One region of the Bradyrhizobium sp. CCBAU 11434 genome, then DNA from elsewhere that is predicted to be linked to it. Evidence: predicted binding sites of a transcription regulator. Region 1 holds the regulator's gene; each other region holds the start of a gene.
What was found. The regulator LexA, encoded in region 1, represses DNA repair genes until DNA is damaged. The targets are predictions, from matches to a motif close to TGTTCNNNNTGTGTTCNG.
Positions count from the first base shown of each region.

Region 2: the regulator LexA is predicted to act here: its motif matches at 1,946-1,963, upstream of XI06_RS27445 (DUF3072 domain-containing protein).
Region 3: the regulator LexA is predicted to act here: its motif matches at 3,907-3,924, upstream of XI06_RS27030 (PA0069 family radical SAM protein).

Region 1 is NZ_LBJX01000093.1:28,813-34,593, forward strand. It holds gene XI06_RS23975 (ComEC/Rec2 family competence protein) at 1-752, shown strand, start outside; gene XI06_RS23980 (hypothetical protein) at 763-1,197, opposite strand; gene XI06_RS23985 (hypothetical protein) at 1,389-1,595, opposite strand; gene lexA (transcriptional repressor LexA) at 1,754-2,455, opposite strand; gene XI06_RS23995 (molybdopterin molybdotransferase MoeA) at 2,632-3,843, opposite strand; gene XI06_RS24000 (hypothetical protein) at 4,022-4,237, opposite strand; gene XI06_RS24005 (HAD-IA family hydrolase) at 4,379-5,002, opposite strand; gene XI06_RS24010 (alpha-hydroxy acid oxidase) at 5,017-5,781, opposite strand, start outside.
Region 2 is NZ_LBJX01000096.1:132,848-138,628, reverse strand. It holds gene XI06_RS27480 (HWE histidine kinase domain-containing protein) at 1-165, shown strand, start outside; gene XI06_RS27475 (hypothetical protein) at 162-383, opposite strand; gene XI06_RS27470 (hypothetical protein) at 604-807, shown strand; gene XI06_RS27465 (hypothetical protein) at 903-1,133, shown strand; gene XI06_RS27460 (hypothetical protein) at 1,205-1,405, opposite strand; gene XI06_RS27455 (hypothetical protein) at 1,441-1,650, opposite strand; gene XI06_RS27450 (hypothetical protein) at 1,675-1,884, opposite strand; gene XI06_RS27445 (DUF3072 domain-containing protein) at 2,000-2,266, shown strand; gene XI06_RS27440 (DUF6496 domain-containing protein) at 2,343-2,609, shown strand; gene XI06_RS27435 (hypothetical protein) at 2,622-2,984, opposite strand; gene XI06_RS27430 (hypothetical protein) at 2,983-3,222, shown strand; gene XI06_RS27425 (Do family serine endopeptidase) at 3,243-4,781, opposite strand; gene XI06_RS27420 (universal stress protein) at 4,994-5,781, shown strand, end outside.
Region 3 is NZ_LBJX01000096.1:50,762-56,542, forward strand. It holds gene XI06_RS27015 (hypothetical protein) at 1-77, opposite strand, end outside; gene XI06_RS27020 (acetate/propionate family kinase) at 161-1,351, opposite strand; gene XI06_RS27025 (phosphoketolase family protein) at 1,348-3,735, opposite strand; gene XI06_RS27030 (PA0069 family radical SAM protein) at 3,946-5,118, shown strand; gene XI06_RS27035 (VOC family protein) at 5,143-5,598, shown strand; gene XI06_RS27040 (ribonuclease HII) at 5,676-5,781, shown strand, end outside.

The DNA.
Region 1 (5,781 bases):
GGTGGTTGATGGGGATCGGCATCGACTGGATGATTTTGGTCACGCGCTGGGTCGCTGCGTTACCGGGCGCGGTCGGCCACGTCGCGGCCTTCGGCACGGCGCCGCTGATCGTTGCGAGCTTGGGCCTGGTCCTGATGGGTCTGCTGCGCACGCCGCTGCGATGGTCGGGAGCATTCGTGCTGGTGGCGGCGACCATCTGGGGTCTTTCCATCAGGCAACCCGACATTCTCATCGCCGGTGACGGTCAGAACGTCGCGGTGCGAGGCAGGGACGGGCAGCTGCATCTGATCAGGACGAAGAAGGACAATTTCCTGCTGAAGGAGTGGCTCGCGGCTGACGCTGATCCGCGCGATGCGGCGAGTGGCTCGCTCGGTGACGGCGTGTCGTGTGACGACGCCGGCTGCGTGACGCCGCTTGCTGACGGCCGCATGATCGCCCTGGCGCTGCGCATCGACGCGCTGGCCGATGATTGCAGCCGCGCGGCACTGGTGGTGACCGCAAGGCCCGCGCCGCCGGATTGTACCGCGATGGTGGTCGACCGGCCGCGTCTGGTGAGCCAGGGTGCGCTGGCGCTGACACCCCGCGGCGACGGTTTTGCGATTCAGTCGGTGAGGGCGAGGGGCGCAAACCGCCCCTGGTCGCCGGCGGCGGCCGGCGATGGCGATTTCGAACTGACCCTCGTGCCGCGGTCGGCAGCTCCGCGCTTCAAGGACGCAACACCGTCGGAGGCCGACCTTCAGGCCGAGGATTAGAACCGATGGTTCAACCGATCGGCAGGCGCGGAGGCGTCGGACTGATATCGGAAATCACTTGCGGCTTATGCTCGCGCTCACCGAACGGCTGGGTCACCGGCAGCTGCAGCACGGTTGCGCGCTGGCCTTCGACGAGTTGGGTCACCAGCACATATTTGCCATCGGGAAATTCGATCGCGTCGTGATGACGATCGGGAATGTGCGGATCGACCTTGCCGAACTTGCCGACGCGCGAATTGATGGTGCGCGTCCAGATCCACCTGTTGTCGTAACGGACGTTGTCGGCGAAGGCGAGCTCCGTTCCCGGCAGCAGGCAGACCGCGACCGACATGTCGGCTTCGGAGGCGAAGCCGCGCGTCGAGGTGCCGCGGAAGGTTGTCGTGACAATCGTCTCGCCGACTTCTGCGGGACGCGTCGCGACGGCATGCAGGCTATAGTCACACATCGGGTGCTCCTCATCAGCGATAGAGCACCGCGCCTCTTCTGAGGCGCAGGCCTCTATCAGAGTGGAAGCTTGCAATCATATGCGATGTTGGGGGCAAATCTGCGGCTCAGATCCGCGGCTTGCAATCACAATATCTTTCCCGCGCCGATGAGGAACAAAGCCTGCTCCTGTGCATTCGGGAGACTTCGCTCTCAGCGTCCTGATGGTGCCGACCAGCCCGAATACGGCCAGGCCGACTGCGCCTGCTGCTTGACGGCGTTGCGGGCATTGCGGAATTGCTCACTCGTCGTGGCCTGTGGCGCCTTGCGAACGCGATGCTGCGGCTGCGCAGCGATGGCCTGCGACCCTGATGCCGCGATCAGCGCCATCGCGACGGTGCTCAGAATGATTTTGCGCATGGCGGTCTCCTCGGTCTTCGTTGTGGCGTGCCGGGGATGTAGCGCCGAAGAGGGGGCCGGATAATCTGTGCAGAACCTGAAGGACTATCCAGCCGGAGCGGACAATCGTCCGCTCCAATCTTAAGGGCGTGCTCGCCAGGTGCGAGCGCGGGACGAGTTCAGTATTTCCGGTACAGCCCGATCAGCTTGCCCTGGATCTTGACCCGGTTGGGCGGCAGGATCCGGACCTCGTAAGCGGCGTTTGCCGGCTCGAGCGCGATTGAAGCGCCACGGCGGCGGAAGCGCTTGAGCGTCGCTTCCTCGTCGTCGATCAGGGCCACCACGATATCGCCGGTGTCGCAGCTCTCGTTGCGCTGGATCAGCGCCATGTCGCCATCGAGAATGCCGGCGTCGACCATGGAATCACCGCGCACTTCGAGCGCGTAGTGCTCGCCCGCGCCGAGCATGTCGGGCGGGACACTGATGGTGTGGCTGCGCGTCTGCAAGGCCTCTATCGGCGTACCGGCCGCGATCCGGCCCATTACAGGAACCGCGACAGGACGCTCGCCCTCGTCGGCGGGCGGGCTCGAGGTCGTGCGCACCTTGCCGAGATTGCCCTCGATGACGCTCGGCGTGAAGCCGCGGCGGCTTCCGGCGGCCGCCTGGAGCTCAGGCAGCTTGATCACCTCGATTGCGCGGGCGCGGTTGGGCAGGCGGCGGATGAAGCCGCGCTCCTCGAGCGCGGTGATCAGGCGATGGATGCCCGACTTCGAGCGCAGATCGAGCGCATCCTTCATCTCGTCGAAGGAGGGCGGCACGCCGCTCTCCTTCAATCGCTCGCTGATGAACCGCAGGAGCTCGTATTGTTTGCGCGTTAACATCTCGACCAAAATCCCCCTGACGATGTCGTTCGATTCCGAGACGCTGAATTCAGCAATAAGCCGCCACACGCTCGAAACAAATCATGAACGGACACTATATGTTCGATACATGTTCCGCAACTGCTTAATTTACCGTGAACGCGGCAAAGCTCGCGGAACGGTTGCGAACGACGCGCTCACGCGGGCAGTCGCAACACCTCGCAAGGCGTGCCGGCTTCGGCCTTCGGCGCGAACGGGGCGCGCACGAGAAGTGCCTGTGCCGCAGCGAGATTCGCAAGCAGTGAGGAATCCTGGTGATTGACGGGAAGAGCGACGAGCGTGCCGTCATCCCGCGTCTCCAGACGCGCACGCAAATAATCCTCGCGCTGGTCATTGGCGCTGACGTCGCGGCCGAGCACGGCGCGTTCGCGGCGATGATGAATCACTGAACGGCCCGACATCGCGCGAATCAGCGGCACCAGGAACAGGAAGCCGCAGACATAGGATGACACGGGATTGCCGGGCAGGCCGATCACGCGCATCGGCCCGAGCTGCCCGTTCATCATCGGCTTGCCCGGCCGCATCGCGATCTTCCAGAACGCCATCGAGATACCTTCGTTCGTCAGCGCCTGCTGCACCAGATCGTGGTCGCCGACAGACGCTCCGCCGGTCGTGATCAGGATGTCGGCACCGGATTCGCGCGCGCGGCGGATGCCCGATGTGGTGGCGGCAAGCGTGTCGGCGGCAACGCCGAGATCGATGGTGTCGGCCCCCTCGCTGCGGGCGAGGGCGTGCAGGGCGTAGCCGTTGGAATAGACGATCTGGCCGTGGCCGGGCGTCGAGCCCGGCATCACCAGCTCGTCGCCGGTCGCGAGAATCGCGACCTTCGGACGGCGGCGGACGGCAAGCTGCGGGTGGTTCATGCCGGCGGCGAGCGCAAGGTCGCGCTCGGTCAGGCGCGTACCCTTGTGCAGGAGCACCTCACCCTCGCGGAAGTCGATCCCGGCGGGGCGGATGTGCCGCCCGGTGACGGCGGCTTCCTTGATCGTGATGCGCTTGCCGTCCGCGATGGTGTCCTCCTGGATCACGACCGCATCCGCGCCGGCGGGAACGACGCCGCCGGTGAAGATCCGTACGGCATCGCCAGCGCCGACTGTTCCAGCAAACGGGCGGCCGGCTGCGACCTCGCCGATGACCGTGAGCTGTGCATCAACCTTCGCCGCATCGGCCGCGCGGACGGCATAGCCATCCATCGCCGACATGGCCTCGGGCGGCTGCGTCCGCCGCGCGGCAACGTCGCGCGCGAGCACGCGATGGAACGCCTGATCCAGTGCGATCATTTCCTCTGCCAAAGGCTCTGCACCGGCGAGCACGGCGGCAAGCGCATCGGAAACCGGCATCAGGGCCACGGCGTACTCCCGCAACAAGATCGAAGGACTCGGTCGGCGAGGTTTTAGCCGAGCGGAGAGGCCGAGGCAAAAGGGGGTATATTGCCGCGAAGCTTACGCTTCGGGCCGGGCTGGTGTCCGCGACGTGATCCGGAAGGCGCGGCAGACCGACACGAGGACAGGCAGCCTGCGCGCAGCGTTACGACCGCGTAATGGGATTTGCCCTTGCCGCGTTTCCGTCTTCAGCGACGTCGGGAGCCTTGGGGCCTTGATCCTTGTCGGGCATAGGATCGGCTTGGGCCTTCAAGTCGGCCGCCTTGCTCATCAGCTTGGCGGAAAGCTCGGAATCCGAGGTAGTCTTGGCGAATTTGACCAGCAGGGAGGCCTGCTTGGTGAGGTAGGTTTTGCCCAACACGATGATATTTCCGTCCGTAGAATTCCCAACGGACTCATGAGTCCGGAAGCGGGCATTCGTTCCCGGAACTCTGTACAAAATTGCACAAAGGGCTTTGGTTCCTCGCTTCCGGTCGAAATTGTTCCGGAATTTGCCGCCGGATCAGATCCCCAGCGCCTTCAGCGCAAGGCCGACGTCGTGGGGTGAGGTCACATGGACCGCGGTCAGGCCGCGGGCGCGCGCGCCTTCGATGTTCTCGGCAAGGTCATCGAAGAACACGATCCGGCTGGCCGGCACGCCCATCGCGGCGACGACATGGTCGAACGCTTCCGCATCCGGTTTGCGCAGGCCGATGCTGGACGAAAGGTACAGCTCGCGGAAATGGCGGAGCACGTCGGCATATTCCTTCGAGAAATAGTCCACGTGTGGCCGGTTGGTGTTGGAGAAGGCGTAGACCGGCATCTGCTTTGCCGCGCGCGGGAGCAGGTCCGCGATACCGGGCATCTCGCCGGCGAAAATCGCGTTCCACCCCTCGAGGAACTGGGCATCCGAAATGGAGATTCCGAGCGATGAGCGCAGCGAGGCGAAATAGTCCTCGTCGCTGATCCTGCCGACCTCGTGCAGGCGGTAGGCCTCGTCGCGCACATAGCGCCCGACGATGGCTTCGGGCTTGCAGCCGGCATGTCCCGCCCAGCAGGCGATCGCCTTGGAGAAATCGATGTCGAGCACGACGCGCCCGAGATCGAACAGAAGCGCATCCGCGCTGCCGGGACAGAGCGAGGTCATTGCAGCCTTTCGGGTCAGTATCGATAGGGTTCGTGGTCGAACAGCGGGAACGCGCTGAACACGCTCGGCGCGTTGGTTGCGGTGGCCGGGTGCAGGCAGGATTTGTTGACCTCGGCGAAGGAGGTGGCACCTAACAGACCGAGGCAGCGCAGCACCTCGTCCTCCAGCAGTTCCAGCATCCGCGTCACGCCGGCCTCGCCGGCTGCCGCCAGCGCCCAGCATTGCAGCCGGCCGATGCCGACGAGGTCGGCGCCCGCCGCGATCGCCTTGACGATATCGGTGCCGCGGCAAAAGCCGCCATCGACCATGATCTTGGCGCGGCCCTTCACGGCGTCGACGATCTCCGGCAGCACATGCATGGCACCGCGGCCGTGATCAAGCTGGCGGCCGCCATGGTTGGAGACATAGATCCACTCGACGCCGTGATCGACCGCGATCTGCGCGTCCTCGGCAGTTGCGATGCCCTTGATGATCAGCGGGATCTTGAACTTGTCCTTGATCATCTTCACGGTCCGCCACTCCAGACCCTTCTGGTAATCGCCGCCGGTGGCCCGCAGGCGGCTCTCGCGAACGTAGCGTTTGGCGATGTCGCGCTCACGACGGCTGTAATGGGCGGTGTCGACGGTCAGGCAGAAAGCGGCATAATTGGCTTTTTGCGCACGGCTGACGATTTCGGCGACGAATGCGTCATCGCCACGGACGTAGAGCTGGAACATGCGCAGCGCATCGGGCGCGGCTTCGGCAGTCTTTTCCAGGCCGGGCTCGGAGACGGAGCTGAG
Region 2 (5,781 bases), on a different contig from region 1:
AGCGTCGAATCCCAGCTTGGCGGACAGGCTCAATTCGATTGGCGTTCAGAGGGCCTGATGTGCCGTCTCGAAGTCCCCTTGACGCGGACGAGCGCAGCGACATCGGCGGCGCAGGACAAGTTCGAGACCAGCAATTCTCCCGAGCTTCAGCGCGCGTTGGGTTAACGCGACGCGGCAACTTTCAATCGCGACACCGCCCTCAATTCATCGGCGACGCGCCCTTCGAGCCAGGCTTCCGTTTGCGCGAGATCGCGCAGCGCCCTCGCGTAGCGGCGGGCCGCGCTGCGGTCTGCGCCACGCGGCAGCTTGCGCGCCTTGCGCAATATGTCGGCGGCCGCGTTACGGTAGGCCAGCGATCGGTAGAGAAAGACCACCTTACCCATAGTGAATGTTCCCGTGTTGATGGCTTACATCCTCGCAAGGCCGGCATGAACGTCGGATGAAGCGGATGATGACAAATCCTTTAGTCGGAATGGAACCCGCAATCACGGCACGCGTTTTGATGCCAGATCGATCGGCTGTTCCATGCCCGCAAAAAAGTCGCCAAACAGGTCGCCAAACAGTTCGTCAAGTCTGATCTCTCCCACCGGCGTGATCAAGCTGATGACCCATGCGATGATGGGCGCGGCCCTCGGCCTGGTGTTCACGCTCGCACTCATTCTGGCCAATCCCGCGGTTGTAGAATTGCTGAACCATGGCGGCCGTGCGGCGGGCTATGTGTTTGTCGCAACGATGGTGACGACTTTTGCCATCGGTGCCTCGTTGACGGGCGTCGTGTTCATCCTCAACGAGGACAAGGACTCCTAAAGCGAGCGTGAAACTCGCGCGGCGATTTTATTCGGAACTCCTGCGGCAAATGGAGGTTGGCTCCTGCGTCAATTCAACTCAGGGAGTTCCCTTACATGAAGACGATCAAGCTCGCTCTCGCCGTGATGTTGGCAACCGGTCTCGCCGCCGCGCCGTTCGCTGCACAGGCCAAGTCGCATAAGAAGCATCACTCGTCCATGTCGCAGACGACGGGCGCCAACATGAAGTCCAAGGGCAGCGAACCGACCCCACAAGGCGGCACCAACCCGGGTACCGACCAGAGCGGCATGACGAACAACAAGAGCGCTCCGAGCAACACCAAGTAAGGTTGCAAGCGAGTTCCGGCGTTCAGGCCCCGCGAGAGCGGGGCCCTTTGCTTGAGCGCTTGAGCATTTTGTCAGGGCCACATGGTCGGCGCGCGGATCAGCGCACCACGACCGGCCTGCTTCAATTCGTCGACCGAGCTGCGCCCCGAACGGACGACGTCGCGCAGTCTCGCGGCAATTCGCTCGCGCGTCGCCGTATCCCACGCGGGTATGTCCGCACAGACTTCATCGAGCACCGCCTGCAGCAGGGCGGTCATTTCGGCATCCGGCATGGACAGGCTCCGGCATGTCGCGTTGCGCGACCGCTTTAGCTGCGTCGGATGTCAGGGATGTTAAGGGGGTGGACTGTAGAGCTCGCCTTCATGAGATGATCAAGCTGCGCCCGCTTGCGCGTGATCAGGAGCTGGGCGGTGGCGTCGTCGAGGCCTTCCCGCTGCAATTGCCTGATAGCGGAGCCCAATTCGAGGATCTCAGCGCGCAGTCTCAGAATCCGGTAGGTGTCCGGGTCTTCCTCCACGGCCAGCCTCCCTCCACGAACGCCTCAGCGGCGTACCGGCCTGCTCTCGTTCTTCAGCGGACGGAGACGCACCCGGTTGCGGATGTCAGGCAACACCTCGCCGCCGCCCGCCGCCTTCCATTCGCTGACAAGCAGGTTGATTTTCCGGCGCAGGTCGATCTGCGCCTGGGCTCGTTCGGTGCAATCGCGGTCGCGATTGACAAGATCGCGCACGGACGCTTCGACATCGGCCATCTCCAGCCTCAAGACGCTGATTTTACGTCGAATTTCATTAATTCTGTTGTCCATGGCTTGTTAGAACAAAATAAGAACATATAGTCAAGCCAGGAATTCAGGATGGAGAGGTGACATGCAGGTTCAGGGTAAATACGACGCCAAGGCTTTTCTGGACGCCAAGACTTTTCCCGACGCCAAGGCTTTTGCGAACGCCAAGGCTTTTCCGGACGCCAAGGCTTTTCTGATGGAGCAGATGACCCGGGCGCAGGGTCTGCGGCTGAAGCGGCTGAGCGAAGAGGCCTACCAGCCCGCGCAATACGATCGCGATCTGTCCTTCGCCGAAGCCGCACGCCGCATCCAAATCCTGGAAGCGGAGATCGAGCTCGCGAACTCTTTCTGAGGAGTTCTGTCGCTGAGCGTTTTAGGAACATTGGGTCAGCACTTCTGTTCTCGTCCAGAGCCATGGGAGAGAGCTGATGGCACGGAAGGCAAAGAAGCGCCGCTATTCACGTAGCTCCGGCAGCGATGTCGAGAGCGAGATGCGGCGTTACAAGAAGGGCACCGCAAAGAGCGGTCGCGGCGGACGCGGCGGTCGCGTGAAGAGCCGCAAACAGGCGATTGCGATCGGCCTGTCGAAGGCGCGCAAGAAGGGCAAGAAGGTGCCGAAGAAGGCGTCGAAGCGAAAGACGTCCAAGAAGAAGACGAGCAAGAAGAGCTCGAAGCGCAAATCTTCCAGGCGGTGACGCCGGCCGCCGTCAGATCATGCTGCCGGGCATGAAGCAGCGAATCGAAACGCCGAACACCGTCTTGACCGGCCAGACCATGGTGCGGCCGGCCCGGTTCGGCTCGGTGATCACGGCTTCGTCGGGGACTTCGACCCAAACTCCATCGAGCCGCACCCGGTAATGGCCATTATACGAATCCCAATCGGGATCGGCGACGGCAACGCCGTCGGCATCCGAGCAGCACGGACCAATATGGCTGCGCAAACTGTCGAACCAGGGTTTGAGCGGCGAGTCGGTGAAGCGACCGTCGTCGCGCCCCAGGGCGCTTCCGGTCGACAGCACGAAGGGCGCGACAAGCAGCGCAAGCTTCAGCGAGAGCTTCAATCGATCCATGTCGGCACCGATCAAATGCGAACCACCGGCCGGTTCCACAAATCAGCCGGACGTCCGAAGTTCCACTCGCCTCTGCGGCGTCATTGCCGCCGAAGCACAACATTTCGAAGTCTGCCGGGCGAACGCGGCTTTTTCGGACGAACCCGTCACCATTGCTGCCGTTAACGAGAATGTTATCGATGGGCTGTGGGTATCTCGGGAGGCGCACGAAAAAGGCGGCCCGGAGGCCGCCTTCTGAATTTGCCGTCAAGCTAGAGATCAGGCGAGCGGCACCGCGACGAACCGGGTCGCCTCGGCGTTCTTCACCTGCAACAGCACGCTGTTCTTGCCGGACGATTTGGCCTGCGCCAGCTCGGAGCGGACCTCGCCGACATTGGCGACGGGCTTGCCGCCGACATTGAGGATGACGTCGCCGGTCTGGATGCCACGCTGCGCCGCCGGTCCCTGCGGATCGACTTCGGTGACCACGACGCCGTTCTGTCCGGCCCCCTGTACTTCGCCGGCCGGCGCCAGGGTGAGGCCGAGACGCGGCGTACCGGGGGTCTGCTGCGTCTTGCCGTCGCCGGCGTTGGCCTGCCGCTCGTTCGGCAGCTCGCCAAGGGCGAGCGTCACCGTCTTGCTGTCGCCCTTGTGGACGACGTCGAGCTTCACCGAGGTGCCCGGCGCCAGGGTGGCGATGGTGCGGGCCAGATCGCGGGAGTCCTTGATCGCGGTGCCATTGACCGCAGTGATGACGTCGCCCGCCTCAATGCCAGCCTTCGCTGCCGGGCTGCCATCCTGCGGATTGTCGACGATCGCGCCGCGTGCCGCCTTCAGGCCGAGGCTGTCGGCGATCTCCGCGGTCACCGGCTGCACCTGCACACCAAGCCAGCCGCGGGTGACGGCGCCCTTGTCCTTGAGCTGCGCGACGACGAGCTTTGCGGTCGAGGCGGGAATGTCGAAGCCGATACCGACCGATCCGCCCGAGGGCGAGTAGATCGCCGTGTTCACGCCAATGACGTTGCCGTTCATGTCGAAGGCCGGACCGCCGGAATTGCCCTTGTTGATCGGCGCATCGATCTGGATGAAGTCGTCATAGGGGCCGTTGCCGATGTCGCGGCCGCTGGCCGAGACAATGCCGGCCGTCACGGTGCCGCCGAGGCCGAACGGATTGCCGACCGCGACCACCCAGTCGCCGATCCGCGGCTTCTGGTCGGAGAATTTCACGAACGGAAAGTCCTTCTTGCCGTCGACCTTGATCAGCGCGAGATCGGTCTTCGGATCGGTGCCGACCACCTTCGCGGTGAAGATCGTGCCGTCGTCCATCGTCACCTGCACGGACTCGGCGTGGTCGACGACATGATTGTTGGTCACGGCATAGCCGTCGGCCGAGATGAAGAAGCCTGAGCCCTCGCCCGTGATCATCTGGTGCCGCTGGCGCGGCATGCCGTTCATGCCACCCGGACCGCGGAAGCCGAACTGCCGCGAGAACTGGTCGAATGGGGAATCTTCGTCCTGATCCATCCGGTTCTGTTGCAGCATGGCGCTCTTGTCGTTGTCCTGGTCGATTTTCACCCGCACCGAAATGACGGCCGGCTTGACCTTGCTGACAAGGTCGCCGAAGCCCGGCGGTGTTGCGGCGCCTTCAGCGGCCTGCGCGGGCGAAATCAGGGAGGACACGCCGAACGGCGTTGAGGCGGGGGAAGCCGCCAGCACGGCCACGCCCAGTGCGGCCACCGTGCCAAGCAGCGCGAGCCGGCGCGGCTTCAGAATTGTAGGGGTCGTCTTGGTGGTGTCGGAATTGACGCGATCGATCATGTCGAAATGTCCATGTTGGGTGAGTCGCCTTGCCCCCAAGATGGACGTCGCCACCTTACCGCGTCCCGTCCACGCGATTAATTCTTGGCAAAGAAAGTGCGGCGGGCGGCCGCAGGTCAAAATCCTGGCCGCACATTTGATACAGCTCAACGCGAGCCCTTCGGGCGGTGAAAAACTGCTTCTATCGGATGATGTCCATCAAAGGGGCCGCCATGTACAAAGACATTCTCGTCCACATCCCGACCGAACGACCGATGCGCGCCGTCATTGATGGCTCGATCTCGCTCGCAGCCGGCCTCAATGCCCATGTCGATGCAGTCGCGGTCGGCTATGTTGCAAGCACTACGGCCTACGTGATGGAAGGCGGTGCTGCCGTGGCGGCCGTGTTCGAGATGGAACGCGAGCGCGCGCTCGAGCGGGCCGAAGCTGCGCTGGCAGTCTTCAGAAGCGAAGCGGGCAACGCCGATATCTCCTGCACTTGCCATCCGATCGGCGCGATTCCGGTGGATGCAGCCAGTTCGCTCGGCGAGATGGCGCGGCTGCACGACCTTAGCGTCGTGCTTCAACCGGATCCCGAGCAGGTGACGTTCGACAACGAGGTCCCGCGCGAGATCCTGTTCCAGGCCGGTGGTCCCGTCCTGTTCCTGCCATACACATACCGCGGAGCCTTCACGGCGAAGCGGATCGGCATCTGCTGGGACGGCAGCCGCGTCGCGGCGCGTGCGCTCCGCGACGCAGCAACATTCCTTGCCCGCGCCGAGGAGATCGCGATCATTGCGATCAACGAAGCCGACACCGCCCCCGACGCCTCGGCAAACAATCTGGCCAAGCATCTCGGACGGCGCGGCCTCTCGCCCCGCACGATCAGCCTGTCGGCCACACGCGCCGATATCCAGCCGACCATCCTGTCACTGGCAGCCGACGAAAACCTGGATCTGCTGGTGATGGGGGGCTACGGCCATTCCCGATTGCAGGAACGCTTTCTCGGCGGCGTCACACG
Region 3 (5,781 bases), on a different contig from region 1:
GCGGCGAGGCCTTCTGCCACCAAGGTCGGCAACAGAATGTCGCCCTGTCCGAGTTCTTCGATGATCTGGGTTTTCATGATCCGTCCGCGCAACGTTTGACGCCCGACATCATGCCGCGCGGTGGCGGCACAGCTGTTGCGCTAGATCATTCATGAATCCGTCATAAGCGACCGGGCTTGCGCAGCAGATCGGCGCAGTGGCGCGCGATCATGCTCTCTTCATTGGTGGGAATGACGAACAAGGCAACGCTGCTGTCCGAAGCGCCGATGCTTTCGCGGCCTTCGTCATTCGCCGCTGCATCGATGCGCACGCCGAGCCAGGCGAGGCGCTCGCCGATTGCGCTGCGGATCTCATTCGCATGCTCGCCAATGCCGCCGGTGAACACCAGGCCGTCCAGCCCTCCCAGCGTGTTGGCCATGACCGCAATCTCCTGCGCCCCGCGGAAGGTGAAGAGATCGACGGCCTCGCGCGCGGAAGCTTCGCTGCTCGCAAGCAGCGTACGCATGTCCGCGGAGAGGCCGGAGACGCCCAGCAACCCTGACTCGTGATAAAGCAGATGCTGCAGATCCTCGGTCGTCATCCTCTCTTGCTGTAGCAAATAGAGCAGCACGCCTGGATCGATCATGCCGCAACGCGTGCCCATGACCAGACCGTCGAGCGGTGTCAGTCCCATTGTGGTGTCGATGCTTCGGCCGTCGCGCAAGGCGCAGAGGCTCGCGCCATTGCCGAGATGGGCGATGACAACGCGCCTGGCTGCAAGCTCGGGCGCGATCGCCGCCAAACGGGTCGCAACATATTCGAACGACAGGCCGTGGAAGCCGTAGCGCCGCAGGCCGCGTGCCTCGAAGCGCTTCGGGATCGCGAAGCGGTTCGCCGGCGGTGCCATACTGTGATGAAATGCGGTGTCGAAACAGGCGATCTGTGTCAGCTCAGGCTTGATCGTCCTGACCGGGTGGACCGGTGCGAGACACCGCGGCTGATGCAGCGGCGCCAGCGGCGTCAGTGCCTCGAGCCTGGTGAAGACCTCGTCGGTCAGTTCGACCGGGCGTGAATATTCGGGACCACCATGAACGATGCGGTGACCGACGGCCCGCAGGCGGTGATCACCGAAACGGTCCTCGACGAAAGCGAGCACCTCGGCGAACAGATGGCCGCCGTCCGCATCGGATGCCTCCCGCTGCGTCTCGAACAGAGTGTCGCCCGACGGGCTCCTCGCCACCAGCCGCGGCTTCGCCTCGTGCTCGTCGAGCAGACCCTTGCAGAGCAGGGCGGGCTCGCCCGCCGAAATATCGAACAGACCGAACTTGATGCTCGACGAGCCTGCGTTGAGGACGAGAACCGACGCTGTCATGCCGCCTTGCCCGGCCAGACCCAGTCGCGGATCACGGGCATGTCCTCGCCGTGCTCACGCACGTAGCGCGAATGCTCGATCAGCGCGTCGCGGAACCGCTGCTTCACCTGCGCGGCTTTAGTTGCAAGACCCGGCACGCGTTCGATCGCCTCGATCGCGAGATGGTAGCGATCGAGCTCGTTGAGCACGACCATGTCGAACGGCGTCGTCGTGGTACCTTCCTCGGCAAAGCCGCGCACATGCAGGCCGGCATGGTTGGTGCGGTTATAGGTGAGGCGGTGGATGAGATAGGGATAGCCGTGATAGGCGAAGATCACGGGCTTGTCTGTCGTGAACAGGCTGTCGAAGTCGCGATCGGACAGGCCGTGCGGATGCTGCTCCTTCGGTTGCAGCGTCATGAGATCGACGACGTTGACGACGCGTATCTTCAGGTCCGGCAGCGCCTTGCGGAGAAGATCAACGGCTGCGAGCGTCTCCAGCGTCGGGACGTCGCCAGCGCAGGCCATCACCACGTCGGGCTCGCCGCCGGCGTCCTCATTTCCGGCCCAGGCCCAGATGCCGATGCCGGCATCGCAATGCGTCGCCGCCTCCTGCATCGATAGCCATTGCGGCGCCGGCTGCTTGCCGGCGACGATGACGTTGATGCGGTTATAGGTGCGCAGGCAGTGATCGGCGATCCACAGCAGCGTGTTGGCATCGGGCGGAAAATAGATGCGGACGATGTCGGCCTTCTTGTTGGCGACGAGATCGACGAAGCCGGGGTCCTGATGGCTGAAGCCGTTATGGTCCTGCCGCCACACATGCGAGGTCAGGAGATAGTTGAGCGAGGCGATCGGCCGTCGCCAAGGCAGGTGCCGCGTCACCTTCAGCCATTTGGCGTGCTGATTGAACATGGAATCCACGATGTGGATGAAGGCCTCGTAGCAGGAGAAGAAGCCATGCCGTCCGGTGAGCAGATAGCCCTCCAGCCAGCCTTGGCAGAGATGCTCGCTCAAGACCTCCATCACGCGGCCGTCCTGTGCGAGATGCACGTCGTAAGATTCGATCGGCTCCATCCAGACGCGTTCGGTCGCATCGAACACGGCATCGAGCCGGTTTGACGCGGTCTCGTCAGGACCCATGATGCGGAAATTGCGCTCCACGGCGTTGAGGCGGATGACATCGCGCAGGAATTTGCCGAGCTCGCGCGTGGCTTCTCCAGTCACGCCGCCGGGCTTGGGCACCTCGACGGCAAAACCGCGGAAGTCGGGCAGCTTCAACTCCTTCTTCAGCAGCCCGCCATTGGCATGCGGGTTGGCGCCCATCCGTCTTTCGCCTTGCGGCGCGAGCGCCTGAAGCTCGGGAATGAGCGCACCGTTCCTGTCGAACAGCTTGTCCGGCTCGTAGCTGCGCATCCAGTCCTCGAGAATCTCTAAGTGCGCCGGGTTCTCGCGGCAGTTCGCAACGGGCACCTGATGTGCGCGCCAAAAGCCTTCGACCTTCTTGCCGTCGACCTCCTTCGGGCCGGTCCACCCCTTCGGGCTGCGCAACACGATCATCGGCCAGCGCGGCCGCTCGATCGTCTTGCGTCCGTCGCGGGCGTGCTGCTGGATGGAGTGGATGCTGGCAATCGCGACGTCGAGCGCATCGGCCATCGTCCGGTGCATAAATTTTGGATCGTCGCCTTCGACGAACAGCGGCTCATGGCCGAACCCGCGGAACAGATCGCGGATCTCGCTATCAGGCATCCGCCCGAGCACGGTCGGGTTGGCAATCTTGTAGCCGTTGAGATGCAGGATCGGCAGCACCGCGCCGTCATGCGTGGGATTGAGGAACTTGTTGGAGTGCCAGGACGCTGCCAGCGGGCCCGTCTCCGCCTCGCCGTCGCCGACGACGCAGGCGACAATGAGGTCAGGATTATCGAAGGCCGCGCCGTAGGCGTGCACCAGCGCGTAGCCGAGCTCGCCGCCTTCGTGGATCGAGCCCGGCGTTTCCGGCGCCGCGTGGCTCGGGATGCCGCCCGGGAAAGAGAACTGCCTGAAAAGTCTTCGCAATCCGTCCGCATCGCGGGGGATGTTTGGATAGATCTCGCTGTAGCTGCCTTCGAGATAAGTGTTGGCGACCATGCCCGGACCGCCATGGCCGGGACCGCAGACATACAGCACGCTCAGGTCCAGCGCGCGGATGACGCGGTTGAGGTGGGCGTAGATGAAATTCAGTCCCGGCGTCGTGCCCCAATGGCCGAGCAGACGCGGCTTGATGTGCTCGGGCCGCAAGGGCTCGCGCAACAGCGGGTTGTCGAGCAAGTAGATTTGCCCGACGGAGAGATAGTTCGCAGCGCGCCAGTAACGATCGAGGAGATCGAGGTCGCTGCTTGCAGCGGCCGATTGTTGTTGATTTGTCATAATCCTGCTGACCTTCACCCGGGATCGTCACCAACCGGGTTCCGGCGAGATCGATCCTTCCGCGGCATCAAACGGAAGCGGGCTCACGCGGTGTTGCGTGAGGTCAAAGGGCCGCGCGCGAAGTTTGGGCAGCGCTACTGTGCATGGGGTTGTTTTCGCGTTTTCGATTCTTGTTCTTGATTTGTTCCTTCGGCGTGTTATCTTGATTGCATGAGTCCAGCCTCTTCTGCTCTCAAGCACCCGCCGGTCACGGCGCCCTCCGAGCCGGCGGGTGCGCTCTCAGATATTCCTGCCGACTTTCCTGAACTGGCTGTCGCCATCGACCGCCAGCGCAGGCGAGGGCGGGGTGCCCAGTCCAACGCCAGCGGCCGCTTTGAAGCCGAGGCGCGCGTCGCCTTCGACGATGGCTGGCAGAGCCTGGAAGACCTGCCGCCGTTCAAGACGACGGTCGGGGTGGACACCTCACGCAAGGTGATCACCCGCAACGACTCTCCCGACATCGGCTTCGACCGCTCGATCAATCCCTATCGCGGCTGCGAGCATGGTTGCGTCTACTGCTTCGCGCGGCCGACCCACGCGTATCTCGGCCTGTCGCCGGGGCTCGACTTCGAGTCAAAGCTGTTCGCAAAGCCCGAGGCGCCTGTTCTGCTCGAGAAGGAGCTCGCGGCCTCAGGCTACGAGCCGCGGATGATTGCGATCGGCACCAACACCGATCCCTATCAGCCGATCGAGCGCGAGCGCAAAATCATGCGCGGCATTCTCGAGGTGCTGGAGCGCACCGGCCATCCCGTCGGCATCGTCACCAAGTCGGCGCTGGTCGTGCGCGACATCGACATTCTCCAGCGCATGGCCAAGCGCAACCTTGCCAAGGTCGCGATATCAGTGACCTCGCTCGACCCAAAACTCGCGCGCACCATGGAGCCGCGGGCCTCGACGCCGCCAAAACGGCTGGAGGCGCTGAAGCAGCTCTCTGACGCCGGCATCCCCACCACCGTGATGGTGGCGCCCGTGATCCCCGCGCTGAACGATTCCGAGATCGAGCGCATCCTCGATGCCGCCGCCCATGCCGGCGTCAAGGAAGCCTCCTATGTCCTGCTGCGGTTGCCGCTGGAGGTGCGCGATCTCTTTCGCGAATGGCTGATGGCAAATTATCCGGACCGGTATCGCCACGTCTTCACCCTGATCCGCGACATGCGCGGGGGGCGCGACTACGATTCGAAATGGGGCGAACGTATGAAAGGAACCGGTCCCATGGCCTGGACCATCGGCCGTCGCTTCGAGATCGCCTGCGACCGGCTTGGGCTGAACAAGCGCCGCTCGAAGCTGACGACGGATCATTTTGCCAAGCCGAAGCCGAACGGCGAGCAGCTCAGCCTGTTCTGAGGCGCGGAGCGAACGAGGTATGTGATGAGTAAGGATCTGCCGGCCCCGATACCGCGGCTCACGGTGATCACGCTTGGTGTGCGCGACATCCGCGCCAGCATCGCCTTCTACGATGCGCTCGGCTTTTCGCGCCGGCTCAAGGTTACGGGTGAAGCCGTTGCGTTCTTCGATACCGGTGGTCCCGTGCTTGGCCTGTTTCCCTGGGATCAGCTCGCTGACGACACCAGGCTGCCGGACCAGCCGAGGCCGACAACCTTCCGCGGTGTCACGCTTGCCTGGAACTGCGCTTCGCGGGAGGAGGTCGATACCGTGCTGGCGTTTGCGCTTTGTAAGGGCGCCACGCTGCTGAAGGCCGCACATGAGACCGATTACGGCGGCTATTCCGGCTATTTCGCCGACCCCGACGGCCATCCCTGGGAGGTCGTTGTCGCGCCCGGCATCGAGGTCGGCGACGACCGGCGGGTGCATCTGGCGGAGTAGAGCGGTCCGTCTGAATAACGGGAATTGCGCGGGGTTCCCGGTTGCGCGGGCGAGCCGGCTTGCGCACGATCCCGGCCATGATTCGGGACAAGTCCGCCAAGAAGCCGGCCAAAGATGCGCCAGAGAAGGCCGCTGAGAAGAAGGCTGCGCCTGCCAAGGCGAGCTTCCGCCGCGAGCGCGCGC